One region of the Tuberibacillus sp. Marseille-P3662 genome, then DNA from elsewhere that is predicted to be linked to it. Evidence: riboswitches for the same ligand, from Rfam matches in the RefSeq annotation. Region 1 holds a riboswitch; each other region holds the start of a gene.
The links. Region 1 has a riboswitch for thiamine pyrophosphate ahead of B9Y89_RS16425 (solute carrier family 23 protein). Riboswitches for the same ligand answer to the same signal wherever they lie in the genome.
Positions count from the first base shown of each region.

Region 2: another riboswitch for thiamine pyrophosphate. It lies ahead of thiD (bifunctional hydroxymethylpyrimidine kinase/phosphomethylpyrimidine kinase); the one in region 1 lies ahead of B9Y89_RS16425 (solute carrier family 23 protein).
Region 3: another riboswitch for thiamine pyrophosphate. It lies ahead of tenA (thiaminase II); the one in region 1 lies ahead of B9Y89_RS16425 (solute carrier family 23 protein).
Region 4: another riboswitch for thiamine pyrophosphate. It lies ahead of B9Y89_RS03650 (thiamine phosphate synthase); the one in region 1 lies ahead of B9Y89_RS16425 (solute carrier family 23 protein).

Region 1 is NZ_FXBS01000006.1:1,551,342-1,559,363, forward strand. It holds gene B9Y89_RS16400 (zinc-dependent alcohol dehydrogenase) at 1-736, shown strand, start outside; gene B9Y89_RS16405 (hypothetical protein) at 829-1,044, opposite strand; gene B9Y89_RS16410 (3-oxoacyl-ACP reductase) at 1,351-2,118, opposite strand; gene B9Y89_RS16415 (acyl-CoA reductase) at 2,134-3,582, opposite strand; gene B9Y89_RS16420 (LuxE/PaaK family acyltransferase) at 3,579-4,673, opposite strand; gene B9Y89_RS16425 (solute carrier family 23 protein) at 4,673-6,019, opposite strand; TPP riboswitch at 6,103-6,201, opposite strand; gene B9Y89_RS16430 (thiolase family protein) at 6,243-7,433, opposite strand; gene B9Y89_RS16435 (AMP-binding protein) at 7,430-8,022, opposite strand, start outside.
Region 2 is NZ_FXBS01000003.1:143,279-151,300, reverse strand. It holds gene B9Y89_RS02160 (M3 family oligoendopeptidase) at 1-996, shown strand, start outside; gene B9Y89_RS02155 (hypothetical protein) at 1,066-1,308, opposite strand; gene thiE (thiamine phosphate synthase) at 1,476-2,114, opposite strand; gene thiM (hydroxyethylthiazole kinase) at 2,104-2,922, opposite strand; gene thiD (bifunctional hydroxymethylpyrimidine kinase/phosphomethylpyrimidine kinase) at 2,934-3,734, opposite strand; TPP riboswitch at 3,805-3,917, opposite strand; gene B9Y89_RS02135 (arginase family protein) at 4,030-4,797, shown strand; gene B9Y89_RS02130 (AI-2E family transporter) at 4,845-5,918, opposite strand; gene B9Y89_RS02125 (type 1 glutamine amidotransferase domain-containing protein) at 6,048-6,566, opposite strand; gene B9Y89_RS02120 (restriction endonuclease) at 6,755-7,378, shown strand; gene B9Y89_RS02115 (Maf family protein) at 7,384-7,971, opposite strand; gene B9Y89_RS02110 (DnaJ family domain-containing protein) at 7,986-8,022, opposite strand, start outside.
Region 3 is NZ_FXBS01000005.1:465,165-473,186, reverse strand. It holds gene B9Y89_RS08390 (glucosamine-6-phosphate deaminase) at 1-155, opposite strand, end outside; gene B9Y89_RS08385 (6-phospho-beta-glucosidase) at 124-1,560, opposite strand; gene B9Y89_RS08380 (carbohydrate kinase family protein) at 1,579-2,490, opposite strand; gene B9Y89_RS08375 (GntR family transcriptional regulator) at 2,887-3,618, shown strand; gene B9Y89_RS08365 (SurA N-terminal domain-containing protein) at 4,153-4,887, opposite strand; TPP riboswitch at 5,128-5,238, shown strand; gene tenA (thiaminase II) at 5,340-6,044, shown strand; gene B9Y89_RS08355 (NAD-dependent formate dehydrogenase) at 6,164-7,189, opposite strand; gene B9Y89_RS08350 (Na-translocating system protein MpsC family protein) at 7,368-7,757, opposite strand; partial or broken gene B9Y89_RS19365 (hypothetical protein) at 7,906-8,004, opposite strand.
Region 4 is NZ_FXBS01000004.1:12,210-20,231, forward strand. It holds gene B9Y89_RS03620 (helix-turn-helix transcriptional regulator) at 1-135, opposite strand, end outside; gene B9Y89_RS03625 (SCO family protein) at 371-1,033, shown strand; gene B9Y89_RS03630 (ThiF family adenylyltransferase) at 1,096-2,124, opposite strand; gene B9Y89_RS03635 (thiazole synthase) at 2,117-2,890, opposite strand; gene thiS (sulfur carrier protein ThiS) at 2,893-3,096, opposite strand; gene thiO (glycine oxidase ThiO) at 3,096-4,223, opposite strand; gene B9Y89_RS03650 (thiamine phosphate synthase) at 4,216-4,827, opposite strand; TPP riboswitch at 5,080-5,178, opposite strand; gene B9Y89_RS03655 (TerC family protein) at 5,671-6,468, shown strand; gene B9Y89_RS03660 (small acid-soluble spore protein P) at 6,540-6,710, opposite strand; gene B9Y89_RS03665 (CBO0543 family protein) at 6,720-7,301, opposite strand; gene B9Y89_RS03670 (cation:proton antiporter) at 7,584-8,022, opposite strand, start outside.

The DNA.
Region 1 (8,022 bases):
AAATCAGCAGTATAACCTTTGTTTGCGACAAACCTGTATCGGATACCATCGTCAAGGTGGATTTGCTGAACAGATGGTGGTTCCTGCTCAGCAATTAATTCGTGGAAGTCATCAATTATCGGCACTAGCATTAGCCCTATTGCCTGACGCCTTTGCGACACCTTATCACGCCATACGCCTAACAGAAATGACAGCGGATGATACAGTTCTTGTTATTGGTACCGGGGGACTAGGGTTAGCCACCCTTCAGCTGGCTAGTATCTTTGCTCCCAAAAGACTCGGAGCGGTCACCCGCCGATCATCGGGTGTCGAGACAGCCCAAAATTACGGAGCTGAGATGGCGGTCGCACTAAATAAGCAACACAGGGCAACCGCAAGGCAGATTCGGCGTTGGTCTGGCTCGAGTGGCGTTGATGTGATTATCGATACGGTGGGAACGTCCGCTTCCATGACCTTGGCATTGGATGTGATCAAACCCGGAGGTACTATTACACTCGTGGGGCTGTCTGACGAGTCAGTTCCCCTCCCGATCCTCAAAACCGTTCAGCGGGGTATTAAAGTCATCGGTAGTTTTGGATCCTTGCCTGAAGACATCTCAATGTTAAGACAATTGGCAGAAAAAAAGCAGTTTGACCCGTCTTCATTAGTTGCCGGAACGCTGCCTTTGGAGCACATTCATCAGGCTTTTACAACAGATAGACAATCAGGACGCTGGGTCATCGAACCTAATCGTTAACCTGAAGGTTGATTTATCCCGTCAAAATGGGGTTCCTAAAAGTATTTATCATACTTAAGGGAGCCCCCGTTTTTTCCACTTGATTAACGACCTCAAATCATTGCACTTGAACCTAATGCCGCCCCTCCTAAAGACTGTTCTTTCAAAACCTGAATCGACTCGGGTTGCGGGGTAAAGTTCATAAGAACTAAGCCGGCAACAGCGATCACCAAAACCATAATAACAATAGTGGCGAAAATAATCGTTTTTACTTTTCCCCTTCTTTGAAAGGTACTAAATGTATCGAAATCTTCATGCGATTGAGTCAATATTGATGCCTCCCTTCATTTCTTGATAAAACTATGCCACTTAGAATCATACTGAAAGATCAAGCAGCAGGCAATAGCCAAACTCTAAAATGACCCCCTATGATCATTCCCTATTTGCAAGTCTCTCCATTTGTTCGCAGGAACAACTACAGGCGATCCCTATGACAATTTAGCGGAACTCAGCGCCGAAAACAATAATGCCTCCATTTTCGACCAAAGATAATCATGGAAAGACCCAATCACTCGAAAAAGATTAGATTAACATAAAAGAGGTACCTCTTATGGTACCCCTTTTTCTTTATTCATCTAACTCATCACGAGTCCACCGTCAATAGAAAGACATTGACCGGTGATGAAATCAGCCCAGTCCGAAGCGAAAAATAGCACGCCCCCTGTGATATCCTTTGGTGTCGCCAGTCTGCCCAAGGGTGTCATATTAGAGATCGCTTCCCGGGTGTCTTCCTTCGTCTCCCGGCTGGCGTCCGTCGGGTAAGTTAGGCCCGGCGCCACACAATTGACCGTGATCCCAAAACGACCCAGGTCAGCAGCGAGATTCCGACTATAGCCTAGAAGGCCTGCCTTAGCGGTCGTGTAATCATGGTAAGGCACGAGAGGACGATCAATAAGATTAGTTACCATATTAATGATCCGTCCGCCATTTTGTTGTTTCATGTAAGGAATTACAGCTTGGCACACGTTAAAGGTACTGCCTAAGCTGCCGTCAAGCTGTTCCTGATAATCCGACCACTCCATTTCCCAAGCCGTTTTCCGCGTCTTTGGATTAAATATATAGTTGGGAAGCGCGTTATTGACCACAACATCAAGGCCACCAAAAGACTCGACGATATCGGCAACCATTTGTTGAACGGCTGATGCGTCCGTCACATCCGCTTGCATGAGAGCGGCATCCCCGCCGCTGTTGTAAATGTCAGTCACGACCTGATGAGCGGCGGATTCACTTTTTAAATAATTGACAACAACAAAGGCCCCTTCCTCGCCAAAAGCTTTAGCAATCGCCGCTCCTATCCCGCGGCTGGCTCCAGTGACAAGAATGACTTTCCCTTTAAAATCCACTGTGGATCACCCCTTTTATTCAGCGTCTAGATCATAATCTTCCGCTTGGTGTTCTGCACTATATTCAATATCGACCCAGCGAACCAAATCAAGTAAATTCATACCGCCATCATGATGCCACCCAGGCGTGGTTCGAGACATGTTACCAACAGCGGTAACTCGTGTGACCCCCACCTGTCCTAACTGCTCAGCTAAGGGGAATAGCCGTTGAGGTGCGACGGCGACACCAACAGACTGTAAATAAGACTTAAAAGGTTGAATATAAGACATGGCTTCAGATAAGTGCTGACAACCAAATACATGGATCGTACGATTGAGCGGTGAAGCAGCAAATCCGGGCTCGTGATGAACAATCACCGTCCAATGGGTGTTATCAGAACTGGTATACACATCGCTTTCTGTAAACTCAAACCGACTGCGTTCACTACGGATCGCTATAGCCTCAGCGTGCGAAATCGTTCCCCTTGGCCGTTTATCGTCATATCGCTGTAGCGCCGTTGCCAACATTTGTGCAAAAGCCTGCGGTGCCACCGAACCGCCGGCTTCAACAAATACCGCATGAGGTGATAGACACCCCTGTTGATCATAGATGGAAACATCCTCAGCAAGACGTTGGACCGTGTCATCAAAGCGATCCGGGGTGAGCGCCTCTTGCCCAATCATCGCAAAACTGATTTTATGCCCATACCCAATAAACCGTTGGGTTGCCGGTACCCGTTTTTTTATGGCTTCAAGTGATTCATTCGATCCGTAGGCAACAATAGCTTCTGCTTCCGCAATCGCCGCATCTTCAAGCTCGGCTGTCCCACCTTTCCACGGCAAAATCGCTAGACAAGATCCTAATTCTGGGCTGACCTCTTCTATAGACCGAGCAAAAAGAACCGGCATCAATGGTTCAGCCGATGACGTTTTTCCAATGATACCCGATTTTAATAACAGCCCCATGACTAGACTCCATATCGGCAAACCAGGGATATTGCCTGAGAATACGTTAAAGACGACATCGGGCCCATATGCCTTAGTGAATCCGCCTGATTTGCTCGGTCGAAACCCATCCAGCACTGAAGGATTATCGAATTCATTATGCAAAAAACGGGCTAACGCCTTCTTCCGGAATGTTCGCATGAAACGTTTTAATTCAAGACGGATGATTTCCTTATCATATCCAGTGATCTCCGGGAGCCACCGTTCGGCGAGGCGCCGCCAATGGTACTCTGGGTCAAGCCACTTTTGCACCGCCTGATCCACGACATCGACGATCTCCATCACGTCAACATTCGTAAGCAACCATTCGCGATGATGTTTAACAATCCGAGCAATGTCCGTTATGTCTCCGGCTGATAACTTCGGCAATCGCAGCGTCAAGGTACGATCCTCAGATGAAAATACGCGTTCTGTAAATGAATCGAGATCAATGTTTTCCGGGATATAGAAAGCATCTAAATGATCATGTCGACCGCTCATGATTGATGAGCCTCCATTAATGCATCCACAGTTAAAGAACAACCACGCGCTTCAGACCCTTTCGCCCGTCCGAGTAAAACAAGACCTTCTTCAGTTTGATAGCCAAGATCTTCGGTTAATACGGCGAGACAGCTGTTCCAATTGGCTAAATCATAATGAGCCAAGACACCCACTTCTCCCATCTCTACTGGTTCCAACGTGTCTGGATGTAATACTTGTGTTCGTACCCAAGCGGGACTGACTTTCTCCCGAGGCGGACCTTGTTCGTTGACAAAACATTGATCGTACAACTGTGAACTGATCTCTGTCATCCCGTACATATTGATGCAATCAGCCTGACTTACGCCAAATGTATCTTGAAAAGATGCATATAATGTTTCCTGATCAACCTCACGTGATTGACCTTTAAAACCCCCGGTATCAAATAGACGGCTCCCATCTGGGAGTTCAAAATTGATGTTTTTTTCAGCACAATAATCAAGGACATGAACATAAGCAAATGATGCGCCCATTAACAGCACAGGCTTTTGTCTGTCTTCACTTACTCTAAGTGCCTCAGTTAGTCCCGACATATCAAGGGCTTCCCCTTGAAAGAAACATTGGCTATGCTCATCACCGAATGTCTTGACGACCATCGTTAGATACCTTGCTAATGAAGAATGGGGATTCACATCAGCACCCGGAGAAAGGGTATAGATCGTCATCCGGTCGCGATCAGGCAATACAAACTGTTTAAACCCTGTCGTCATCGAAGCATCCCAAACATCCAAAGTCGGATGATGATTTTTTCCGCGTTGATTCTTATTCGTCGTTCCACTTGTCATAAATATAGCCTCAGCTTCCGTTGGCGGCTCACAAGACAACGCCAATGCTTTAAAGGCTTGGAGCGGTATCGCTGGAATATCACGCCAATCCTTGACAGTTAATGGCGTCTTTCTTCGTTTCTGACAATACTTTTTATACGGAGCATTATGCTTGAACTGATAAGCGAATAATGACAAGGCCATGTCGTTAAAAGTTGTGTCATCATCCTTTGATGATTTAATAAAATCATAGATTGTCGATGTAACCTCTATAGATTCCGTCTGCATCAAACGTGTCCTTCCTTTCTGAGGGATTTTAACCCATTTGGAATGTTGACCAGTACCAGTTGCAGCAACATCGCTGTTAGAGCCCCAACAAGAATGGTATTGCCGAGCAAGCGCCCGGCCCAGTTATCTACTGAGCTAAAATCATCCGGAAGCGCAATCGCCAGTAGAATAGATAGGCCCGCGATCACAAAATTGGCCTCTGTTTTTGCCATACGATTCAATATATTGATACCTGTGAAAATAAGCGATGCAGCAGCCGGCAAGAACATACCACCAACGACGGCATCTGGCGTTATGGCCAAAACAGCCCCTGCCTTCGGAACAAATCCCAGTATAAGAAAAATGATCCCGGCAACTTTGACGGCATGCCGCGAACCGACACCTGTTAATCGCATTAAACCGACGTTTTGTCCATATCCTGTTGTCGGAAATCCACCAAATAACGTTGACAGCATTGACCCGGCCGATTCGCCTGCAAACCCGCTGCGGAGTCGTTGCTGATCGAGCTTAACCCCAACCATGTCTGCTGCCGCTTGATAAACACCCATTGCTTCAATAACCGCAACTATGTAAGCAATAAAGAAGGTCATAAATGTTAACAAATCAAAATGCAAGGCACCATACGGCATGAAATGCGGCCATCCAAACCACCCTCTCGTCGCAATGTCCGAAAACGACAGTGCTCCAAGGACAAAACCTATAATATCACCGATGACCAAGGCAATGAGAAATGAAAACGAACGCCACATGCCTGTTCCAAAAACCGACAAGATGATGACCAGCAAGGCGGTTGTGATTGACATCGCAAGCACGTCACCATTTAAAAAGTTCTTGGTTCCTGGTGCCCCTCCTAAAAATAAATTCAAGGTGAATTCGGAAAGGCCGATGCCGACAATAAAAATGACAGTCCCTGAAATCACCGGTGTAAAAAACGCCTTCATTTTTGCGAGAATACCCGTCACAGCAAGTAGAAAAACAATCGCAGCACTGACGATGACGCCGCCTCCCGCTGCAGGTAAGGTATGCGTTTTTCCAGACGAAATCATGAGCGCATCAAAGGCTGCCGACGGACCCTGGACGACCGGAAGCCGGACCCATCTTGTTGCTTGAACAAGCGTCACTAACCCCGCCGCGATAAAAATCGCGTTAATCATATTTGCTGACAGCGCAAACGGTAACCCAATCATAGCGGCAACAAAAACCGGATCAAGCCAAACGTTAGACACAAACACATGCTGCAGGCCATAAAGCAACCCTTTTACCGGTGGAAACTGCTCCTCCAAGCCGATTGTTACATGACTTTCACTCTTGGACGTCCTATGGTCCTCTATTTGTCTGTCTTCCATCATCCATCTCCTCCCAAATAAAAAAAGCCACCCAGCAAAGTGGGTGGCTTAAGGGACAAAGTTTTAATACAATGACCATCATTCGTAATACCACGCCACTTCCCCACGCTAGTATTACCTAGTTCAGGTCCAAAGGGTCGAATAAAATCTCTCAGCTTTTGACAGCTCCCCTAGTGGTGACTTTTTCAGTTTTTATAATATTAGCACCTGATGGCTAACATCGTCAATGAATAGATGGGTCCTGCGTTTGAACCCGTTTGACCAACACGGCGGTTCCGATACCGCCGCCAATGCCCATTGTCGCCACACCATATTGCTGATCTTCCATGATTAATTCATGAACGAGGCGCGTCATAATCACCCCACCGCTCGCGCCATACGGATGCCCTAATGCAATCGCACCGCCGCCTCTATTCACCTTATATTCGGGTATATGTAATAACCTAAGGGAGGCCAATACTTGTGACGCAAAAGCTTCATTCAACTCAAATCTATCAATAGCTTCAATGGTCAGTTGATGTCTATTAAGCAATTCGGTGACTGCTGGAACGGGTCCCATTCCCGGTAAGTTAGGATCCACACCAATAGAAACAGCATCCACGACTTCGGCCATAGGCTGTAAGCCAAACGCCTTGGCCTTTGCTTCTGACATCATTAAGACCGCACTTGCCCCATCATTCATTGGACAAGCATTCCCCGCAGTGACCGTCCCCTGTTGTCCATTGTCCGCAAAAAGGGGTGGGAGTCGACGAAATAAGCGATATAATGATCCGCTCCGCGGACATTCATCGACCATTAAATCATTATGGTCATGCGTACTAACGGCTATCATCTCGTTATTAAAACGACCCGTTTTGATAGAATGAGTGGCTTTCTCGTGACTATTCATAGCGTAAGCATCCTGGTCTTCTCGTGTGATGTTATAATGTTGAGCGACATTTTCCGCCGCTTGTCCCATATCAGGATCCCCGATTTGAGCAGGCGCAAATGGCGCCCGTACATAAAATTGCGGTGGTTGGACTTGATGAATCGATTGTGGCCGAGCCATTTTCCATGGTGCTTGACTAACACTTTCCACACCACCAGCCACATACAAATCACCCGCCCCTGCTTGAATACAGCGCATGGCATAGACGATTGCTTCCAGACCCGAACCACATTGACGATCAATGGTTACACCTGGAACCTTATAGGGAAAACCCGCTGTTAATGAAGCTAACCTCGCCATATTCCCGCCAGGTCCAACGACATTGCCTAATATAACATCATCAATGGCTTCAGGAACCACCTTCGCCTTGTTGATTAAAGCTTTCAGTACTTTGGCTGCTAATGTTTCTGGAGCAATCGATTTAAGCCTTCCATTTGCTCGACCAATCGGGGTTCTTAATGCTTGGACAATGACCGGACGATTCATATTTTAAAACCATCCCTCTCTTCTAACATGTCTATTAATTGACGCCGGGCTAATTTGCCGCTATTCGTCAAAGGTAAGGTTGGTATGACTTCAATCCTTCTTGGAACCTCATGTATTGGCAAATGATCTCGGCAATATTGTCGTAAGTGCTTCATGTTAATCGAATCGGCCAATGCTTGTTCAATCACAAGGATAGGAATCCTTCCCCAAAGATGGTGTGATAAACCGACCACCGCCAAATTATCAATACCTGGATAACGCCGAATGACCGTCTCAACGGACTCCGGGTAGACATTCCATCCACCCGTGATAAACATATTTCTTTCTCTGCCGACAATGTATAAATAACCATCTTCCATATAGCCTAAATCACCGGTTGTAAAATAGTTGCCGAGAAAATGATCCCGATTTTTCTCTGGGCTATCAAGATACCCTGAAAACATCATATCGCTTTTCACATAAACCCGGCCGACTTCTCCATCAAGACAACGCTGATGTTGCTGATTGCTAATGAATAAAGAGACACCTGAAAATGGGACACCCACAGAATCAGGGGCCTTATGAGCATGCTCTGGTGAACGGTAAGCAA
Region 2 (8,022 bases), on a different contig from region 1:
GAAACATATAAGCCTAAAGTTGTGGAATACCTGCAAACGAAGGCTAAGTATATGGGATTGGATCAGCTATCGTGGACAGATGTCGAAGCACCACTTGATAGCACTGATACAAAAATGAGCTTTGATGAGGGTGCTGAATTCATTATCGAAAAATTTAATAATTTCAACCCTGATATGGCTCGCTTCGCCAAGCATGCACTTGAACATCGATGGGTCGAGGCTGAAGACCGCTCCGGAAAAGAACCGGGTGGATTTTGCACATCGTTTCCTCTTTCGGAAGAATCGCGTATTTTTATGACATATAGCGGCACACCCGGCAATGTATCAACGCTTGCTCATGAATTAGGTCACGCTTATCATAGTCATGTGATGCAGGATATGGCCACGTTAAACCAGGACTACCCAATGAATTTAGCGGAAACAGCATCAACATTTGCGGAAAATATTGTAGCCGATGCCGCTATTCGATCGGCATCAACGGATTCAGAACAATTAGCATTGTTAGATGATAAACTACAACGAGCCGTCGCCTTTTTCATGAATATTCATGCCCGCTTTTTGTTCGAAACACGCTTTTATGAAGAACGTAAAAATGGGTTTGTCAATGCTGAACGGTTAAACGAACTGATGGTTCAGGCGCAGAAAGATGCTTATAAAGATGCCTTGGCTGACTACCATCCCCACTTCTGGGCGTCGAAGTTACACTTTTATATTACAGAGGTGCCATTCTATAATTTCCCTTACACGTTTGGCTATATGTTCAGCATGGGCATTTATGCCAGAGCTGCCGAAGAAGGCCCGGCTTTTGCGGAGAAATATGATGCTTTGCTAAGAGATACCGGATCCATGAAGGTTGAAGACTTGGCAGTGAAACACCTAGGGGTCGATTTAACTCAACCCGATTTTTGGGAAGGCGCCGCGAAACAAGTTGCTCAAGATGTTGATACGTTTATTGATATTATAAGGAACATCGACGCCAGCACATCGTGTAACTAAAAAACCTTCGTATGAATAACATAAGAAGGGGCTCTTAGAGTATTGTCATACTTAGAGAGCCCCTCTTCATCAATTTCCTGAGCGTTGTCTTTCTTTTTGATAGTCATAAGCCTCATGACGATTTTTTCGTCTGTAGAGTATGTAGGAGACATAGTAGACGGCCAGACCAACGACAAAAATGATTAAAGCAGGACCAACATATCCTTCTACAATCCAATCATAAATTGACCAAAAAACGAGGACATACATGTAAAACAGCATTTGATTCCGTGCTGATAAAAGAGCTAGCTTTCGCTTCTCTTCAGATTTCACCCACATCCCCTCCTCCCTATCACCATCTCAGTACTATATGTATTCAGTTCAAACCGAATTCTTTTAATTTTTCTTACAAACAACCCTAACTATTAGACGAATGAACCCTCATAAAGGTTTCGTATATTTAAAAAGATTGACAGAGAAAATGTCAACCTTTTTGCGGATCACTTAAGTGTATGTTTAACTTGTTGTTTCCATTCACGAGCCACGTGTTCGGGATTGTCTTTCTGGTACAAAGCACTGACAACAGCGACACCGTTAATATGGGTATGACGGAGTTGCTGTAAATTCTGCTGCTGAATACCGCCGATGGCAACGACCGGCAAGTCCACCTTATGAGTGATGGTCTCCAATTCATGAAGAGATAAGCTCTCCGCATCGCTCTTAGTTGATGTCGGAAATACAGAACCTGCACCAAGATAATCAGCACCATCTGTCTCTGCTTGCCCCGCTTCTTCAAGGGTTTTGGCTGACACCCCAAGTAATTTGTCATCACCAATCAGCCGCCTGACAACGCCGGCAGGAATATCTTCTTGACCCACATGGACACCATCAGCATCCACAGCCAAAGCAATATCCACACGGTCATTAATAATTAAGGGAACACAAAACCTATCTGTGATTGATTTAATTTTCCGAGCCTTATCATAGAAGGCAGCCCCGTCCCCTGTCTTATCACGGAGTTGCACCAAGGTCACGCCGCCCCGACACAAAGACTCGGTCGTTTTCAATAATTCAGACAGGCGAGTGTCATTAACATCCGGGGTCACAAAATAAAGCGAATAATCAATGTTAGGTTTCAATAGCTGTCACCCTCGCTACATTTAAAGATGATTGTGTAACGACCGCCTCAATCGCATCCATCAATTTGATTCTGAATGTACCAATCCCTTCGTCAGGTGCTAACCGTTCCGCGGCTAATTCACCAGCAAGCCCCATGGTCAAAGCCCCTGCTATACTAGCAAGCTGCGCATGTTCAGCAACCGCAGCAAATGAAGCGATAATCGAAGAAACCATGCAGCCAGTCCCAGTTACTTTAGCTAAGTTTGAGTGTCCAGCTTTAAGGGTCAGGACATTGGATCGATTGGCAATAACGTCACTTTCACCAGTAATAGCCACTTCTGCACCGATTTTCTCCGATAAAGTTCTAGCGGCTTGGAAAGCCGTATCAAACGCATCGCCAGCATCAACACCCTTTGATTCCGATTCAAAACCAGCTAACGTCTTAATTTCAGATATATTACCACAGATCACCGTTGGCTTAACCTTAGTCAGCAATTCTGAAACTTGTTGACGGCGATAACTCGTTGCTCCAACACCGACCGGATCCAAAATAACAGGAATCCCCAAATGATTGGCTGTCTGCCCGGCTTGTAACATGGCCGTTAAGGTCTGATCATTTAAGGTACCAATGTTTAATACAAGCGCTTGAGCCCCTCCGGCCATCTCTGCAGCCTCATTGGGACTATCAGCCATTACAGGGCTCGCACCAACAGCTAATGTCGCATTAGCGCTATCATTAACAGTTACTTGATTGGTGATATGGTGGACGAGCGGGTGAGTCTGGATGAGTTTGTGACAAAGTGTATTCATCTCTTCTTGACGAATCACAAGAATCCCCCTTAGTTTTTTCCTGCTTCCAAATACCATTGGTAAAAATGGTGGGTCGGTCCATGGCCCTTACCTAGATCTAAGGCATGAGCAATCGCGCCCTCAATATACTTTTTCCCTTTTTCAACAGCTGTTGTTATTTCATCTCCCTGTGCTAAATAAGCCGCAATCGCTGATGATAATGTACACCCCGTACCATGAGTATTCTTGGTTTGCTTCCGATCCCCAAGCAATTTATGGACCGAATCACCGTCAAATAATATGTCAGTTGGGTCACCTGTTAAATGACCGCCTTTAACAAGGACCGACTGTGATCCAAGATCATAGATATCGCGTGCCGCTTGTTCCATATCTTCTTCAGATTCAATGGAAGCATTAGCTAAGTTTTCCGCTTCTTTAATATTCGGTGTCACGACCGATGCTAACGGGATTAATGTTTGAACAAGTGCCTCCTTAGCATCAGGATGTAATAGGTGGTGACCACTTTTGGAAATCATCACGGGGTCAACAACAATCCAACGCGGTTGATAGTATTTTAGTTTCTCCGTGATGATTTGAATCGTCTCAGGCTTTGAAACCATCCCAATTTTCACAGCATCAACTGGCAGATCGGTCAATACCGCATCAAGTTGCTGGCTGACCATCTCTGGTGATACGTCTTCAACGCCTTCGACGCCTACAGTGTTTTGGGCAGTAATGGCCGTGATGACACTCATGCCGTAGACACCGTTTGCAGAAAATGATTTCAAATCCGCCTGGATTCCCGCGCCACCACCGCTGTCAGAACCAGCAATTGTTAAGGCTGTCCGCATCTTCTCTTTCACTCCTTTATAAATAGAAACGCAAACCCCTCATCAGGATTTGCGTTCAGAAAGTCATAGCTATACTTATACGTGACTTCCCTCCGCTGGTGTGAACCAGATCAGGTAAAAGGGTTAGAGACTTCTTCGGGTCCCACTCTCAGCCGGCCATTTCCGACTCCCCCAGTGCTTATTCTATTATCAAACTACCATAAACTTAATTATGATTCAAATAGGCCAATCTCAAAATTTTAAAATAGTCTGATAATACGTTATAATTGATAAAAGAATAGAGGAGGATTTGATGATGGGACTGACAAATAGGGACATCACATTTTTAAACTTTGATGACACTTACGATTCACAGTCAAGATTGCTTCAAGATTATAGACATCAATGGATCAATCTTAATGACATCCAACATACGAACCTTTTTTGTGAAGAACAATCTTTGCGACATATCCAACAACGCCTCCATCAATACGTTAACACCGGTATCCATTTTATCGGCAGCGGTAATTACCATTATGTTTCTTATTTACTCTTATCCGAACTCCAATCCCCTTTTACACTGATTCTACTAGACCACCATACCGATATGCTTAAGGAAACATCGCTGATGACCTGCGGTTCTTGGGTTGCAGACGCTTTAGCCAAGCTAAATCATTTACAGCAAGTCATCATCGTCGGCCCAGATGAATCAGCTCGTGAACAACTCGACCCCAGGCTTAGAAATCGTGTCTCTTTATATCCTAATGAACGCATTACACCTGAAAGAATCAATGCTATTATGGCCAATATCCCATCGGAACACATATATATCAGTCTTGATAAAGATGTTATGGATCAGACATATGCCGCCACCAACTGGGATCAAGGCAAAATGACAATGACCGGATTGTTAGCATTACTAACAAGTCTTGTTAAAAATTATAATGTCAGTGGTTTTGACGTATGTGGTGAATGGCCTATCTTGGGTGGAGAGGTGTTCCATCCTAAAACACAAAAGGCTGTTCGAAAAAACGAGGAAACGAATAGGGGGATTTTGCAAGCATTGCTCAAAACATCTTCATAACTAGCAAAGAATAACCATCCCCTTATGGTCTGGGGATGGTTATTTCTCTAAGTCTGTTTCTTCGATTGTGTCTTCCACAATTTATAGATATGGATCACGAACACTTTAGTCACCGCATAAGTCGGAATCGCTAAAACAACGGCCATAATCCCAGCAAAATTCCCGGCAGCCAATACTAAACAAATAATCGTCAACGGATGGATATCCAAGGCTTTCCCGACAACATTCGGTGAAATAAAATTGCTTTCAATTTGTTGGGCCACCAACATTATAATGACAACGTATATCACCATAAATGGATCTTGAAACAAAGCTACGATGATCGCTGGGACGACAGCAATATAAGGACCAATAAATGGAATGACATTCGTCATCATGCCGAAGAGGGACAAGACGAGTGAATAATGCAGACCAAGGATTGAATAACCTATAAGCAACAAAACGCCGACACAAGTGCTGACAATTAATTGCCCTTGGATATATTTTGCCAGTGTTGAATCCATGTCTTTCAAAATTGAAGCCACATCATCGCGACTACTTTCCGGAAAAAACTTAAGCACAGACGGCAAAAAATGATCCTTATCATTCAGCATGTAAAATAAAATAAACGGAACAATCACCAAAACTAATACCAATCCGAATAACGAACTGAAAAAGTTGATCATAACCGTACCTGTGTTCATGAGAATCGACTTAATTTGATTGGTCGTTTGATCGATGAAGTCATTCACGTAAGTCGGGAATTCTTGTTGGTTGTTTTGCCAGTATGTAATGCCTTCTTCAATTTTTGAAACCATGTCAGGAAAATTATTAATGAGGCGTGTAAATTGCTCTTGGATAATAGGTCCTGCTATACCTACAAACACGGATAACACAGCTATGATCGCAAGAAACACAATAAGAATAGATAACTTCTTTGGTACAGATCGTTTTTCTAAAAAAACCTGTATGGGACGGAAAAGGTAAAACAAAATGCCCGCTATAAAAAATGGCAAAAATAAGGTCGAGATTAATACTTTTAGAGGCCGTAAAATATAACTTGTCTTATCTAGCAAGAAAATAATAACAAGAAACAAAATAATCCCAATAGCAATACGAAACCAGCGACTTCTATTAAACAATTGATCAGTCTCCATTTTTCATTCATTTTCTTAAATTTTTCCTCTTGTAATCGTAATATAACGACAAACTGATTTCATGTCAATAAAGAAAACGTCCCCCGGTCAACCGAGGGACGTAGAATGAATCCATTAGCCTTCAAGAATTTTTAGTGACTCGCGATTAAATGCCGGTATATCGTCTGGCGTCCGACTTGTCACAAGTTGATTGCAACAGACGACAACTTCTTGATCCTTATAATTAACGCCAGCGTATTCCATATCAACCTTAATGGACGTAAATCCAGTCGCTGAACGGCCTTCTAAAGCTTTCGCTGTAATTAAAAGCTGTGGACCATGACAGATCGCAAACACAGGTTTTTTATCATCCATAAATGCCTTAGCAAATTGGACAAAACGGTCATCAGCCCGGAGAATGTCGGGAGAAAATCCACCTGGTAATAGTAAAGCGTCAAAATCAGCTGGATGAACATCATCAATCGCAGCATCGACCGTTTCTTTAGCTTCGCCTTGTTTGCCTTCTACGATATTACCCTTTTCCTTCTCAATAATCGTCAGTTCATGGCCGGCATCTTCATAAGCTTTGGCCGGCTCAGTATATTCAGAGTCCTCAAACAAACTTGTCATTAATACAGCAATCTTTTTACCCATTTAAAATCACCTCTTAAGAAAATGAAGTCATACAATGTATTACCTTTTACCCAAGTCGTCAAAACATATTTTTAATTTGGGCTATTTCTAGTTTAACCACTAACGAATGCCCCACCCAAATCATCTGCTTATGAATAAGGTGAACGTGTGGAATAATAAGAAATAAATCAATGAGAGGCGTGTTTGATATGGACATTCTGATTACAAGTACCTTTGTCCTCATATTCATTGGGTTAGGGCATTTGTGGTTAACCAAACGGAAGATTGATGAGGCTGAAATCCAATTAGCTGACGATATCAGGCAGCAAATGAAACTCAAACAAACCCTAGCCATGGGCCTGTATTACCGGTTTAATTTTCCTAAAGAAATTAATCATGATGGAGATGAAGCCTTTCAAGTAAGTACAGACTTATTTTTAAAGCAGGAGCCTCATGAGTTCGAAGATTTTGTTGCCAACATTATGGAACAACGATTTGGTGGGGAAGCTTATTTAACACCTCGGACCGGTGACTTCGGTGTCGATATTGAGCATCATCGTGACGGTGAATTATACCTAGGGCAAGTTAAATGCCAGCAGCGGGATGTAGATTATAGGCCGATCGCCATCCTGCATTCCAATATGGTCAAATCCGGTGCAAATAGAGGGTTTATCGTGACAACAAGTGCGTTTAATAAGCGTGCTCGAGACTATGCCGATTCACTGGATATTGACTTAATTGATGGCCTTGGTCTTATTGATTTCTGGTTAGAGAAGTATGAAGATGACCGAAATGAGGCTCCGGCCCCTGAGGCGAAATTAGAAACGACATAGACGACTTATAACACGTCTATGTCAAACATCTTCAGTAATTCAACTAGTAAAGATAAAGGGAGTCCGACGACATTAAAGTAATCACCATCAATCCGGTCAACAAGAATAGATCCGAGGCCTTGAATCCCATAAGCCCCTGCTTTGTCCATCGATTCACCCGTCGCCACATAGCGTTTAATTCGCTCTGGGCTCAACGGCTTCATATACACGTCTGTTTTCAGATGACTCACATATTCTTTCCCGTCATCTAAGCGGATGACAGCAATGGCCGTATAAACTTCATGCTTGCGTCCAGCCAATTGGCCGATCATATGGCACGCATCCGTATCATCAGCCGGTTTCCCCAAGATTTGGTCATCTAACGCAACAACAGTATCTGAACCAATCACAACTGCCCCTGCATCTTTGTCCGGCCAATCTTCGTAGGCTTGACGCGCTTTTCTAAGTGCTAATGTCTTGGCAACGGAGGCAGGAGAAAGATGTTCTGAAATGGTTTCATCTACATCATTTTCTATGATGTGAACATCGAGACCTAACGTATGAATCAACTCCCGCCGCCGCGGTGATGATGAGGCTAATATTAATGTTGCCATGTTACTTCACCTTCTTATAGGCCCATTTTATTATGAATTTTACTTCGATAT
Region 3 (8,022 bases), on a different contig from region 1:
ACTTTATCTATTAATTGCTTATAGGTTCCCAATGGAGTATGGCCACCGGCTAAGCAAACAACAGCATCTGTTTTTTGACGAAGACATGATATGATTCTATTAGCTGCTAAATCTGACATTTGATTATAGTCTGGCATGATACTTAGCTTGGTCATTCGTACTCTCCTCTAGTCCATTGTCATTATAATTAAATTGAGGAAGGTAGTCTTGATGGACTTCTAAATATTCATCAAGTATCTTTTTGGCAACTTTAAATGATGGGACTAACGGGTGAACGGTCAATGCATTGAGCGCTGACTGATATTCTCCTTTTACAGCCGCTTCCACAGTCAATCGTTCATACGTTTTTACCGGCTTAATCAGGGCCATGGATAAATCAGGAACCTCTCCAATCGCTAATGGAAAATAGCCGTTTTTATTAACAAGACACGGCACTTCCACGACGTCATCATCACGCAAATGAGAGATTGTTCCATTGTTTGGTACATTCAAGGTCAGCACTTGCTGCTTATTATTGACAATACTTTTAATAATGTTTAGTGCAAGTCCCTCATAACCTTCCTCTTCAAATGTAATATCAACCTTTTCTTCCTTTTCATAAACATTATGAATATCGCCCGATGTTTCACGTGACATATATGTTGACGCTCTTGTTTCAAGTGTTTCGTTATAGTCATTTAATGCTTCTTCTAATTTACCTTCTTTAACGAGGGTGGATAGACGCTTCAGCAGAGGGCGATTTAAGTTCACAATTTGTTTTCCACGCGTTTCATTGGAATTAATAATGTTCCGTTCAGCAACATCTTGATAGTAAAAATAGTAAAGATATTCATTCGGTAACATGCCTATATTACGAATCAGTTCCGGATCGAAAAAGTTAAATATATGAGATATACGTGCAAGTCGCTCATAGTTTTGAATAATTTCAGGTAGTTTGTCTTCTCCGTTGACCAACACAGATGGCACCCAGCCTAAGTGGTTCAATCCAAAGTAATTTGCCTGTAACTCTGTATGAGGGATTTGCAGAAACTTTCCAATAGCATTTTTTATCCCTGCATGAGCATCACAAATCCCGATCACTTTCTTATGGTGTCCATAAGTATTTAGAGCTTGAGCAAGAAGCCCTGCAGGATTTGTGAAATTTAATAGCCAAGCATCAGGTGCAAGTTCGTTAATGATTTTTGAGTATTCAAGCATGACAGGAATTGTACGGAGGGCCATTGCAAAACCTCCAGGTCCTGTTGTTTCCTGGCCTATCACCCCATGTTTTAAAGCCACATGTTCATCCTTAATGCGAGATTCCTCTTGCCCAACCCGCACAGCAGAATAAATGAAATTTGCCCCTTTTACAGCTTCCCGAATATTTGTTGTAAATACTAGTTTAAAAGGATTATTATTTTGTTGTACTAAATACTTAGAAATCTCCCCCATAACGGAAAGCCGCTCTTCATCTTGATCAAAAAGCACAATTTCGTCGAATTGAATATCATCGTGCTTAAACAATCCCCTTATAAGTTGCGGTGTACGCATTCCGGCCCCACCAAGTATTGTTAATTTCATAAAACATCCTCCACTCTTTTATATTTCAAAAAATTCTTTGCAAACTCGACTCCAATTGGGACTGGTTTTGGTACCACCCATCCCCTCAACTGAGCATCCGCCACAAAAATTGCCTAGACGCACAGCTTCTTCTAGTTCAAAGTCTTTTAAAAGACCTGTTAACAAACCTGCTGAAAATACATCTCCAGCTCCTGTTGTATCAACAACATCTCTTTTTGAACTTGGAACTTTTGTTACAACACCCTCTTTCTTAAATAAAGCCCCATCTTCCCCAAGTTTAATGATGACATTGTTAGAATTAAGTTTATTAAGTGCTTCTAAAGCCTTTTCAGCATCGGTTTCACCAGTTATAACAAGTGCTTCTTTCAAATTAGGGGTGAATAAGTCACCCATTTTGATAATCTCCTTTAATTCAGGATCCTTTAACCAGCTTTCATCCCAACCCACATCTAATACAACCGTCATACCTCTTTGCTTAGCGGTTCTAATGGTCGATTTTGTTTCTTCTTTTGCACAAATATGTAGAACTCTAGCATCCACTGTTTCAACTAGGGTGTTAATATAATCCTCAGGATTGAAATCCTGAATTTGGTCCTCATAAGAAATAAATGAACGGTCTCCCTCATAATTCAGCGCAACTGACAGCGTTTGCAAAGGTTGGTCAAAATGTTTCATGTGTTCTGTTGATATACCTTCCGCCTTTAAATGATTCATGATAAATTCGCTTAGAAAATCGTTTCCTATAGGTGCCGCCATAGCAACATTCAAACCAAGCCTTGCTAATGCCACGGCAGTATTGAAAGCCGCACCACATGTGAACTCGAATCTTCCGCAATAGACTTCTTCTCCTGATGAAGGCATTTTAGGTATTGATGAGAAAATTACGTCTACTGATATCGTCCCACTAACTAAAACATCATATTTCTCCATAATTCTCCTCCTACACCTAGTTAGTCAATTCACATTCATAATGATGTTATAACAAATTTAATTTTAATGAATCCATCAAATATCCATATTTAACATAATAAGTTTAACGATATTTATTTCCTTTATAATAATCAACACAATGGTCCAATAAATCGCTGATCATCTTCTTAACTTTTTATTCACTATTTGTTATATTGTTATTACAAATTATCATAATCTACGGTTATATAATTGTCAATAACATTTCAAAAATTCCTAAAGTGTAAGGTTCTTAAGTTATGATTGGTTTGCTTTTATTTGATTGTCTTTTGCTATAATATACAATCAAAATAATTATAAGAGGATATAACATCCTCTTTTGCCAATATTCATTAGTATCTAGAAGAGGTGAGAAAGTTGTTAAGCAATAAACCGGGCACGGCATTATATTATCTTGTTAAAGAACAAATTTTAGAATTAATAAGAAATGGTACATATGAAGTAGGCAGTCAGCTTCCAACTGAATCTGATTTATGTACGTTCTTTGATGTAAGTCGAACCACAATCCGTTTAGCTCTTCAGCAGCTTGAACTTGAGGGACAGATTCATAAGATTCAGGGGAAAGGTACTTTTGTTTCCGAAGTGAAAATCAATGAACAAATTACTCAAAATATCAAAAGTTTTTCCGAACAAATGAAAGATGCCGGTCTAAATCCTTATTCAAAAGTGTTAAATCTGGATGTGACACCAGCAACTATATTACTTGAAAATTCACTGAATATCCAACAGGATGACCCTGTTATAAAATTAGAGAGATTACGTTATGCCGGGGACAAACCCTACCAGCATTCAACATCCTTTATTCCTTGGAAAATTGCCCCCGGCCTTCTAAATGAAGATTGCTCACATTCATTATTTGAATTGCTTCAATCTAAATTTAATATACGTATCTTAAAGTCCATAGAATCAATTGAACCCATATTACCCGACAAAACCATATGTGATATGTTAAATATTCCTGAAAAAACAGCTTCTTTTTTACTAAAATCACATACTTATTCAACAAATAATATTCCAGTGGAATATTCGGTTACGATTGTACGTGGTGATTCTGCTAAGTTTTTAACAGAGCGGCATTTTAAAGAATAGAAGTAATGGTTAGATTTTTTAACCTAATTTTAGATGAATGACTTTCCGATGACCGAGTATTAGTTTAATAAACAGCATCCACCATATTACAATGACAACACTGGGAGGCGATCGCAAAAATGGCAAAAAAACGCTTTACATTTATAGTTATAATCCTACTAGCTATTTTATTTTACGTTACAACCTCCTTTTCACATAGTCTCGTTATGAGACGCACGGTTTTTCTTCATGGGCACCCGATCACCGCTTTGACAACACACATAGACCCAAGACCTGACACCATCCAAAAACGATATGGCCGCTGTTTTACTATAGATAATACTGCTGTTAATAACGGAACGGAAAATGCCATTCCAGGGATATGCATGAAGAGGGGCATATGGGGTTTCTATTATGATGTCACCATCGGAGACGCTTAGAGGGTGATGATGGATTTTCGCTGCCTTATCTAAAGGAATAAATCGCGTTGTCTGAGCATTTCAAGTCAATACAGCTTAAAAAAGGGTTATCCGACAACTCGGATAACCCTTTTTATTAAATGTTAACTTCGACGTCGCCGTCTTTTTTCAGATCTTTAACGATTTCAGCTCTTGCCTTTTGCTTCCTTTGTTCTTGAAGACCTTGTTTAATTTGCGATTTAACCTTTTCGTACTTTGGAGCATCTTCGGCGTCTTTGCTATACTTGTCATAGTAATCTTTCGCTTCTTTGTCCGTTACTTTTTCGGTATCAATTTCTTTTTCAGTATACTGTTCGACTGTTAACTGTTCGGATAGTTGATTTTTATATTTCTCCATTGTCAAGCCTTGTTGTTTCATAACTTTCTTGAATTGTTCGTCACTTTCAAACTGCGATTTTGTTTTCTCAATGCGGTTATTAATGTCTTCCTCAGAAGCTTCATATCCTTTCGCTTTTGCATCTTGAAGAATGAGCTCTTGTCCGACTAAACTTTGAACCGCTTGGTTTTTGGCTTGTTCTACGTCAACTTTTTGTCCGGTCTTTTGTGACTGCTGCTGAACAGCCTGAAGAACAGTGTTAAACTCAGAGCCTTTTATTTTTTCCCCATTGACGGTTGCCACTGTTTTACCTTTAGCCACTTGACCTTTGACTTCGCTTCCCTGGCCACTTTCTTGAGATTGTCCATCTGCCTGTGCCTCAGTATCATTACCGTCGCTTCCCTCTTTGTTAGATTCATCGCCGCCGCAAGCAGAAAGCGCCAAAGCAAGAATCATCACAAAGGCAAGAATTGATAATCGACGTTTCATAGCCATTCAAAGTCTCCTTTAATTTTTGAGTCTTTGCAAGAAAACTAACACAGGCTTATTTTGTTTTCAAGTCTAACCATTAACAGATTGAAAAATAAGATATTCGCCCTATCTTCAATCTATTGATAAGTCAAAATAACGTTGACCAAGTGTATGCCACGCCCCCAAGGTTCCACTCAATTCCAAAGGCTTAGATCTATTTGACATTCCCTTCATCAATGTTACGATGATTGTGAAAACCCAATCTGTTTCCGCTAGGGGTGCCATTGATTAATGGCTGAGATTAAAGTTATGACTTTAAAACCCTTACAACCTGATCTGGTTCATACCAGCGGAGGGAAGTGGTGTCATCGCTGTCGGATCCATTTTTTAACTTTGGAACTATTGATCGTAGTTTTTCTTGCAGCGACCCTCTCCTCCTCAGGTGTCGGAAACAACTAACAGAGGAGGATTTTTTTATGTCATTTTCAGAAACACTACGTGAGGCGACGAGAGAAAGTTGGGAGATGAGTCTGCACCATCCGTTTGTATTAGGTATCGTTCACGGAGATTTACCTCTGGATACTTTTAGGTATTTTATTCTCCAAGATATCTATTATTTGAAACACTTTGGAAAAGTGCATGCCATGGCAGCCGCGCAAGCAAAGGATTCCCACATCACGTCATTTCTGATGGAAAAAGCCAAGCTGACAGCAGAGGCAGAGCTAACCGTTCATCAAGAACACGCCGACATTCTCAATATTACTGAAGACGACATAGCTCAGTTCAAACCCGCACCAACAGCGTATGGATACACGTCACACTTGTACCGTGCCGCTCTCTCCGGAAGTCTTAGTCAGACCATCGCAGCCCTTCTCCCTTGTTATTGGTTGTATGCCGACATTGGCCGCACATATCAAGCAGCTACACCGCAGGAACCCCTTTATCAAAACTGGATCACAATGTATGCCAGCGATTGGTTCCAGACTTCAACTCAAGAGCAAATTGAGCTCTTAGATCGATTGGCTCAGGAAGTCAGTGATCAAGAACGCGACAACATGAAAGAACAGTTTGTCATCGCCAAAGAATATGAACTCGCCTTCTGGGAAATGGCCTATACACAAGAAACGTGGCCATCCAATCAAGCTTCGATTCGCAATGCTACGGGTAAAACAAGAACTTGATCGAACACATATTTTCGATTGATCACCTAACTTCAATGTGGTTCTTTCGTAACAACAAATCCGGCTGCTAGCAGCCGGATTTTTGATACCCTGTAAAATTTATCTTCAAACGAAAAAACTTATTTCACGCGATAGCTTGAGCTGGCGATTTGGCCACCCTCAACAATAACGTCTTTCGGTTGCATTGGGCGGTTTTCAAAAAAGCGCGTCAGAATGTCTTTGACACCTTCCTCAATACGGGCTTGTGCTTCAAGTGTCATTCCCGAATAGTGGATGGTCATGCCTTGCTTAGGCATTGTTCGCCAAGGATGATCACTTGGTGCTGGTTGTGGATACCAAACGTCACCGGCATAGCCTGCCAAATGATCGGATTCTAGAACTTCTTTTAAGGCATCTCGATCAACAATTTTGCCTCGAGCGGTATTAACAAGATAGGCGCCTCTCTTCATTTTATTCAATAACTCCCTATTGAATAAATGTTCCGTTTGCTTTGTTAATGGCGCATGGATGGTGAGGATATCACTTGTTTCCACCAACTCCTCGAATGATACAGATTGTGAGCCATGTAATTGTTCTTCATGAAGAGGGTCATGATGCTGAAGTTTAACATCGAAGGGTTGTAGACGTTGCGCGACAAGTTGGCCAATACGTCCAAATCCAAATATACCGACGGTCTTCCCTTCTAAATCATGGGCATGATTACCGACTTTAGGTAAGTTCCACTCTCCTTCGACCGCTTGTCGGTGACCTTCTAAGAAATTGCGAAGTAAAATTAAAATATCCATAACGGCATGTTCTGCGACACTGACAACATTACTTCCCGTTACTTCAACAACAGAAATATTATGATTAATCGCAGCATCTAAATCAACATGGTCAGAACCGACACCCGCTGTAATCGCTAATTGAAGTTGAGGCGCTTTTTGAATCAAGTCCTCATTGACATAGGCAGGAAAGAACGGTGAACTAATAATGACTGACATATCCTTAAGATGAGGTTCCAATTGTGATTCGGTATCACTTATAATAACAAGTTCGTGACCTTTTTCCTCTAAGAATGGACGTAGTCCCAGTGCCTTTTCAGTGCTTAAGAGTTGGTTATTATTATCTTTTTGCGTTTCCGGAAATAAAGCGACAATCTTCATTAATAAACGACCTCCAAAAAATAATATCATTTTTATTTCTTCCATTGATGAAACATAGCGTGACTCTACCATTGATCACCCCCCTCAAAAAAAAACCACCATCTCTTTGGGTAGACGTCTACCCAAAGAGATGGTGGTTAGCTAACAGCACTAGGTACTTTATACCAATCCGCCATGGTTATGATGTATGAAGTTCTGCTTGTTGATCAATAGGCCGGTCAAAGACAAAAATTGAAATAACTTCATCATCTTCCATATGAATATCAGTAAACAATTTTTCGAATTTGGCTCCAACGAGTTCTTCCATTTCAGTGGGAGGATTTTGGTCGTACAGTTCTTTGATCATTTGGGTTCGTGCCTGCCAAACCATGTCTTCTCCACTTTTATGACGCGTGATAAAACGTTCCACAGGACTTAGACTTCCACTCATATAAGCGATGGCCCAATTGCTATGAAACGTGACTTTGATTTTCTCAGGTCCTTTTCCAACATGTTTTTTTCGATATGTTCGAACTAAGTTAGCAAAGTTTTGTTCAGTTTGATAGATAGGTGATGTGATGCTGCTCACCTTCTTTCAAAAAAGATAGTAATAGCTTGAAAGAATTAACCAACAATTGAAACCCTTATCTATTATTCATTATATAACACGCTTAAAGTTTGACGCAAACGTGACAACTTTCATTTATACCCGCATATCATGAATCCCGGAACGTACTTTTTTGTGTGAAATACCTATAAAGCTCTGCAGTAATGAAAGCTGTAAAAATCCCGACAAACATGCCTTTTGCACCTAAGCTATCCGTTGAAATACACCCGCCACATCCCCTACGGTT
Region 4 (8,022 bases), on a different contig from region 1:
AGCCGCCCCATCACCGTATATGTGTTTGAGTTTCTGCTCAATGTCTTGTAATCCAACTTGATTTTCATCATCGGTTTCCTGTTGTAAAATATTAATAATTTCAAGTAATCGTTCTCGTGTTGGTAAGCGCTTCACCTGTCTACCTCCCTCTTATATGATTCGACACTCACATAAACTCTGAAGAAGATTGTGGAATCCTCTCGTTTTTTACCATTCTAGCACAGAATTTCTCGAAAAGTCGTGATGCACGTGAAACATTTTCTATGAAACCATCTTGTAAATGTTATAAATTCGTTACAGATTGTTAATGATTTTATGAATCATAAAATTTACAATGGTTTGTAGAAGAATGATTAAAAGGAGCGTCATTATGCCAAAATATCGTCTACTATTAATGGGCCTATTAATCATAGGCATGGTGCTTAGTGGCTGCGGTGAGCAAAAATCTGAGTCAGAACAATCGACACAAGATCAAGCAGCCAAGCAAATCGATACGAATAAAAACAGCAATCAAGTGACTGACTTGACCGATGCGAACTGGATGGTCGGTGATTTTGAATTTACCGATCAGAATGGTCAAGCTTTTGGAAGCAAGGACTTAAAAGGGGATATCTGGCTGGCCAACTTTATCTTCACAAGTTGCCAAATGGTCTGTCCGCCCATGACCGCCAATTTACGACAAGTTCAGCAAAAAATTGACAAAGCCGGTGTAGATATCGATATCGTGTCATTCAGTGTCAACCCGTCAGTCGACACACCGAAAAAAATGAAACAATTTGGCAAAGACCATCATGCGGATTTTTCTAATTGGCATTTCCTAACAGGCTATGACTTTAAAACCATCAAAAACTTTTCCGAAACGCATTTTAAATCAGCCGTTTCCAAACCACCGGAGGGTTCTTCCCAATTCACGCACGGAACGAGCTTCTATTTAGTGAATCGAGATGGCAAAATCATTAAGAAATACAATGGCTATCAAAACGTCCCTTATGACACTATCATTGCAGACCTGAAACAATTAGCTGAAAAATAGACAAAGAAAGGTGCCCTCAGTATGATGCAATCTAGAAGGCACCCTTTTTTTAATAGGATCATTTATGTTGTTCGTATGTGTCGGTCATAGATTGATTGGGCCTCTTCGACACTTTGCATACCATGTAATAGGACACGACCGTCGTGAAACACAACGATACGACGCTTATCGTCCAATCTGGCATGGATGAGCAAATCATTCGCCGCTAGCTTCTGGGCAACCCCTTCTAGCTTCTGTTTTACGGCTTCCGGTTCTAAGCGTTCACCTTCAAGCGGGCGGATTTGCACCGTATCGCGGCCACAAAGCACAGCTGTTTTGGTTCCTGATGACGTTTGAAGATAAGGATACGTCGGATCATGACCACATGACGGGCAGTCGTCTTTTTTCAATTGATCCATCTTCATAGACGTCTGCTCGTTCCCCCAAATATCGGTAAATATTAATGTGCCGCGTAGCGACGCTTGATTCCCTGTCAACAACTTCATCGCTTCCGTCACTTGATGGCTAGTCACCCATTGAATAATTGGCGCAATCACACCGACCGTATCACATGTATCTTGCTCCGTTGGCATCGTCGGCAGCAGACAGGAGAAGCATGGCGTCACCCCGGGAACAAATGTGTACGTCATACCTGTACTTGCCGTCGCCCCGCCATATATCCAGGGAATGCAGTGCCTTTGCGCTAAGTCATTGATGAATAATCTCGTTTCAAAATTGTCAGTTGCATCAATTATAACATCGACATCCGCCGTAAAATGCTGCCTGACATAATCAAAAAAATCGGAAACATAGGGCTGAATGTCGACTTCATGGTTTACCGCCTTTAACCGCTCGGCCGCCGCTGTTGCCTTTGGCGTGCCCGCTTCAGCATCGGTCTCCGTATAGAGTTGTTGGCGTTGCAAATTGCTCCACTCGACATAATCGCGGTCAACGATCACCAGATGGCCGATACCCGCGCGCACTAACATTTCGGCCGCCGCTGTTCCCAAAGCACCCGCACCGACAATCAATACTTTAGACGTGTTTAATTTCTGTTGGCCGCTGTCTCCAATGGGAGAGAACAACGTTTGCCGCGAATAGCGTTCATTCATCAATCGGACTCATTCCCTCTTTTGGACTGCTTGGCGTCGCTTGCGTTTTCATCGGAATTCGGCCTGCTTCATAGCTTAGGCGACCGGCCTCAACAGCTAATTTCATCGCCCGCGCCATGGATACCGGATCACCTGCACCTGAGACAGCGGTATTCAATAAAATGCCGTCAGCGCCGAGTTCCATCGCTTGCGCAGCATCTGATGGCGCACCAATGCCGGCATCTACAATGACAGGAACATCTAAAGACTCGGTCAAATATTGTAGATGCAAGGGATTCAAGATCCCTCGACCGCTCCCAATCGGTGATGCACCTGGCATCACCGCATGAACCCCTAATGCTTGCAGGCGCTTAGCCAAAATCACATCATCAGAAATATACGGGAGCACGGTAAATCCTTCAGATAGAAGCGTTTCACAGGCCTTGTACGTTTCAAGTGGATCTGGTAATAGAGTCTTTTGATCACCGATCACTTCGACCTTAATCATATCACATAGTCCAGAAGCTTTCGCGAGTTTCGCGGTCCTGACCGCTTCTTCCGCTGTTGTTGCTCCAGCTGTATTCGGTAATAACGTGTATTGATGAACATTGATTTCCTCTAAAAAATTGGGTTGATCAGGTTCAAAAATGTTCATCCGCCGCACGGCAAACGTCAGCACTTCCGTTTCCGAAGCCTGGACCGCTTCGGTTTGTACCTGTAAGTCATCATACTTCCCAGTTCCCAAGAGTAACCGTGATTGAAATTGATATCGACCGATTGTTAACATGATCATCCGCCTCCTACAAAATGAACAATTTCAATTTTATCACCGTCTTGAATGTAACTTTTTTCATAGTTATTTTTTTTCATAATCGTTTGATTGTGTTCAACGACCGCCATTTTTTCTTGCAATTGATAAAATCCTAGCAAATCATTGATTGTGTGAACGTCTTCTGGTAATGACACATCTTGGCCATTAATAACAACAGCCATTACTTCAAAACCTCCTTGCTTGAATATTGGGAATGAGAAAATGGTGTTAAATCAATGTCCGGTTGCCGGCCCTGGACCAGTTGTGCGAGCAGCCAGCCAGTCACAGGGCTTAGTAGAATCCCATTGCGATGGTGCCCAAAACCATACCATAAATTTTCGGTATGAGGTGCCTGACCAATATAGGGTCGCCTGTCTCGGGTTGTCGGCCTGAGCCCGGCCCAGATCTGGTCAATCTTAGCTTGGCTGAGTGCTGGCAGCAAGGCTCTAGCAGAAGATAATAATTGGTAAACACCGTCCACAGTGACATCCGTGTCATAGTCATAAGGTTTTTCTGTAGCACCAATATAGACTTTATCCCCTTGTTTGGGTGTGATGTAACATGATTCGGAAAAAATCGTCCGAGACAACATGGGCTCAGCCACGCGTACAGATAGGGCTTCACCCTTAATTGGAAATAGGTCAATATCAGCATGCGTCAGGTCTGTCTTCCCACTCCATACCCCTGCAGTGACAATGACATGATCAGCAGCATAATCCCCTTTTAACGTTCGTACCCCTGTCACCTTCTCACTTTCTTCCATCACTTCCAAAACATCATTATGTTCTTCCAATTTCGCACCATAGTGCACCGCTGCTCGTGCCAAAGCTTGTGTTAAATCAGTCGGCTCGACCTGACCTTCATAAGGAAAATAAAGAGCACCGGAAATCGTGTCTGAGAGAGCCGGTTCAGTCGCTAACACTTCGGATCGTGTCAGACATTGGGCGGTCTCCCCTTGACGCCGCTGCCAATCGGCTATTGTCTCCATACGTGCCATATCCTGTTCTGAGAATGCCGGCCGCATCGCACCTGACTGCCGATAAACAATATCAATCCCCGTTAATTGACGTAATTCCTCACTAAGTTCAGAAAACATAGAACGGCTGCGTTTCGCCAAGTCATACAGCGGCGATGGGCCATCAAGTTCGGTTTGCACACCAAGCATGCCGGCAGCTGCTTGTGATGTCCTCGATCCAATCTTGTCCTTTTCCACTAAAAGCACCCGCTGGCCGGCTTTGGCTGAATAAAATGCCGCCGCACAACCGATGACACCTCCGCCAACAATCAAGACATCGTATTTTTTAACCATAATGTCCTTGCACCTCCAATTGCATCCGAATCGCCTCCGCTTCACGCTCCGGCTCCTCCGATTGCATGATCCCGTTCATCACCGCGACACCATGCGCTCCAGCGTCCATGACCTTTGCCACGTTGTCAGCCTGAATCCCACCAATCGCGAGTACTGGGATATCGACGGCTTGGCACACTTGTTTTAACGTTTCAATGCCTTGTGGCATGAGCCCTCGTTTGCTAGCCGTTGAAAAAACATGACCGAACAAGAGATAATCAGCACCTGCTTCCGCTTTTTGAGCAGCTGAATCACTGGAATGACTGGAGCAACCAACGTGTAAATGGGGATAAGATGCTTTCCATTTTTTCGGGGAGTCATCTTCGGGCAAGTGGATACCGCCAATGTCAGATAAGTGGTTCATTGTAGCTCCAGTATTTAAAATGATCTTGTCAGTGGGACATTTATTTTCAAGCATTGCCTCGACCCATTGCCTGATCTCTAATGCAGTGCGCTGCTTTTCACGAATGTGGACAGCATCAATCCAAGGTTCAATCGATGTTAAAACCTTTAGAAACTGTGACAACGATTGTTGTCCATTTGATATGACATGAAAGGCTGGCATCATCTCCCCCTCCCTTCAAAATAAGAATGATGTCTTAGAAACATAAATGAGCGGGTTTCTCCGAAAAATGAGCGGTTATCGGAAGAAATGAGCGTTCTATCACCAAAAGTGAGCGTTTCTTTCCGAAATTGAGCGATTTTTACGAAAAATGAGCGAAATCCCATAAAAAGTGAGCGACCTCAACCCTTAATAAAATTCATACAAAAAACCACTCTCCAACAGGAAAGTGGTTTGACAAACGTAAGTATGATCATCCGTCAACCCCTACTTTCCTTCGCTGGCACAAACCAGATCAGGTTCCAAGGGTTCGGATGATTCCGTCTCAGCCCGAAGGCACCCCTAGCAGAGTTTTATTAAAGTCGATTTATTTGTTTTCATAATACCATGTATTGAAGGCGTTCACAACATCTTTTTCAGACCATTCATATTTTCAAGCCTTGATTTAATATTTAAACCAAACTTGCCATCCTTTACTCTTAATTTTGGCAAATATGGTGCGTCCATGATGTCACTATGTGTTCCTCTTGATATTTGTCCAAGTGTGATGCCACAATCCCTACGCCCTTTAAAATCGTTTAAGTTGACAGTTCATCGTTATTCCCTTATGCTATAATCAGCTTATCAGAACTGAATAACCTTTTGTTGTCAAAGGGGAGTAGCTTAACAATAACGGTCGTCATTACGGGATCAAACCCCGGCCGTCATTGGCAACTGTTTGAGTTGTTAGCAAGACCTTTGCCTATATTTGGGTAAAGGTCTAATTTGGTGTTGAATGCCTTTGCCCAAAATTGGGTAAAGGTATTTTTTTATGTACAAACTACGTCTGATGAAGGGAGTATCGATATGGACTCAATTTGGCTTGAATATGGTTGGACTTTGTTAATATTAATCGGTTTAGAGGGGATCCTATCAGCTGACAATGCCCTCGTTCTAGCGATCATAGCAAAACACTTACCGGACAAACAAAAAAAACACGCCATTGACTATGGCATCTACATGGCGTTTGTTTTCCGATTCATCTCCATTTTTCTTATATCATTTTTGACAGATATTTGGCAAGTTCAGGCCATCGGTGCAGCATATCTTATTTACTTAGGCGGCAAACATGTTTATGGTAACTTCTTTAGTTCAGAAAAAGAACACGAAGAAGATAATGAAAATAAAAAAGGAGCCGGTTTTTGGACAACAGTAGCCAAAATTGGCATAGCGGACATTGCTTTTGCTATTGACTCCATTCTGGCAGCTGTCGCCCTTGCTGTCACATTGCCACCAACTCCACTGCCACGGTTTGGTGGTATGGATGGTGGACAATTTGCAATTATCGTGGCTGCAACAGTAGCAGGACTTATTTTAATTAAGTTCGCAGCGAATTGGTTTGTGAGACTTCTTGACAAACGTCCCGGTCTAGAAACAACCGCTTACATGATCGTTGCATGGGTCGGTGTCAAACTAGCTGTTATTACACTCGCACATCCGAGCATCGGCGTATTAAATGAACATTTCGTACACAGTACAGCTTGGAAACTAACCTTCTGGGGTGTTCTAATCGTAATTGCGGTTGGCGGATGGTTTTTGTCAGGAAGAAAGTCACCTGACCAAGGCGAAGACACCCCATCGTCTTCAAACCGTTCAGAACCTTAGGTAATCTCCAGTGTATAAGATGATAGCTAAGAAAGCGAGTCCCTTTGTTGGACTCGCTTTAATTGGATGATTTAACTGCCTTCACCATGGTTGTTACGCGAATGGTTATGATTCTTGACTTTTTTTGAACCACTAAGCGGTTCAGGTTGATGGCCCTTGCGTTCGGGATGCTTTTTGTGTGCCAAAACCTTAACCTCCTTTCCTTGTTGCAAATTAGTCTTTGCGGTTAAGTCAAGGTTTATGAATCATCATCATTCGTCCCGCTTCTTCTTACCAATGGGACCAAATCGGCACTTTTCAGCCATCCAGTGAGCTATTAAATAGATTAAAACATAAATCGGAACCGAGTACCACATGTGCCAACCCTTGGATACATAAAAGCCAAGCAACTTAAAAATTACCTCAGCTACCACACCACTTACAACGCCAAAAAACACACCTTTTAGCCAAGGATTGAGATGGGGTTTGAATTGTAGAAGCAACATAACGAATATTGGGATCAAAGAAATATCCCAAGGAACATAAGCAGGAATGGTCGGTAAGGCTTTACCTGCATAGTACCATAGACCCAATGCCGTTCCCAGAAAGTCCATATAGGAAGCGATTATGATGACCAAACATCCGGCAAATAAAATTCGTCCGAAATTCTGTTTATCACATACCCAGAACCAAACAATCCAAGGAAAAATCGTCAATATGACTGAAATCCAGAAATCCCAATGAAACAGCGTATGATCGATCCAGTAATCAAGCATATCTGCTTGCAGTTGATGAAACCTTTGATAATATCGATCAACAAACTGGACAGCACCTTTGTTAATAATCGGTTCCATCTTATTAACACCTCATCACGCAAAGCCACTATTTGCTATTAGTTTCACTCGTCAATGAATCAGATATACTTCAACCCCCTATAAACATCCCTTAAACAAAGATAGATTCTTACAGACTCAATAGTCATCATTCGACTCGACATGGCAAAATATTTCCTGAGAAATAACGAAACAACCCTCTCTAAACGGTGACTGTTGAATTTTGTTATTTTTAACTTTAATCCTTATGTTAAATTTCGCAAAGAAAGTGCTCCCTGATTAAAGCAAGGAGCACTGTGTTCACTATTCATCCTTTGAATCGATTTCTTCTACTTTTTCAATGATGGTCCGTTTATGTTTATCACCAATTTTATTATTAATGATGTCTCTATTAATCAATTCATTAACAGCATCATGCTCTTCATAATATAGTTGCCTGCGGGCGTCATGTATTTGCTCGGCCTCAATCTCGGGGTAAGCGTCATACAGTCGACTCAGTTCTTCATGGTAGGCATCCAGTTCGTTTTGGTATTGCTCTTTGAGATCATTATAGACATCGCCTGCGACGAATGAAGCCGCCCGCATCTCCTCTAATTTTTCCTTGGCTTTATCAATCCGATGAATATGAGCAATCGCATTATCATAATCTTCGACCCCCTGTGACGGCTTTACGACACGGAGCCATTTAATCAGCGGATCCAATGTTAAGGTTTGAACAACTAAGGAAAAAACGACAACACTA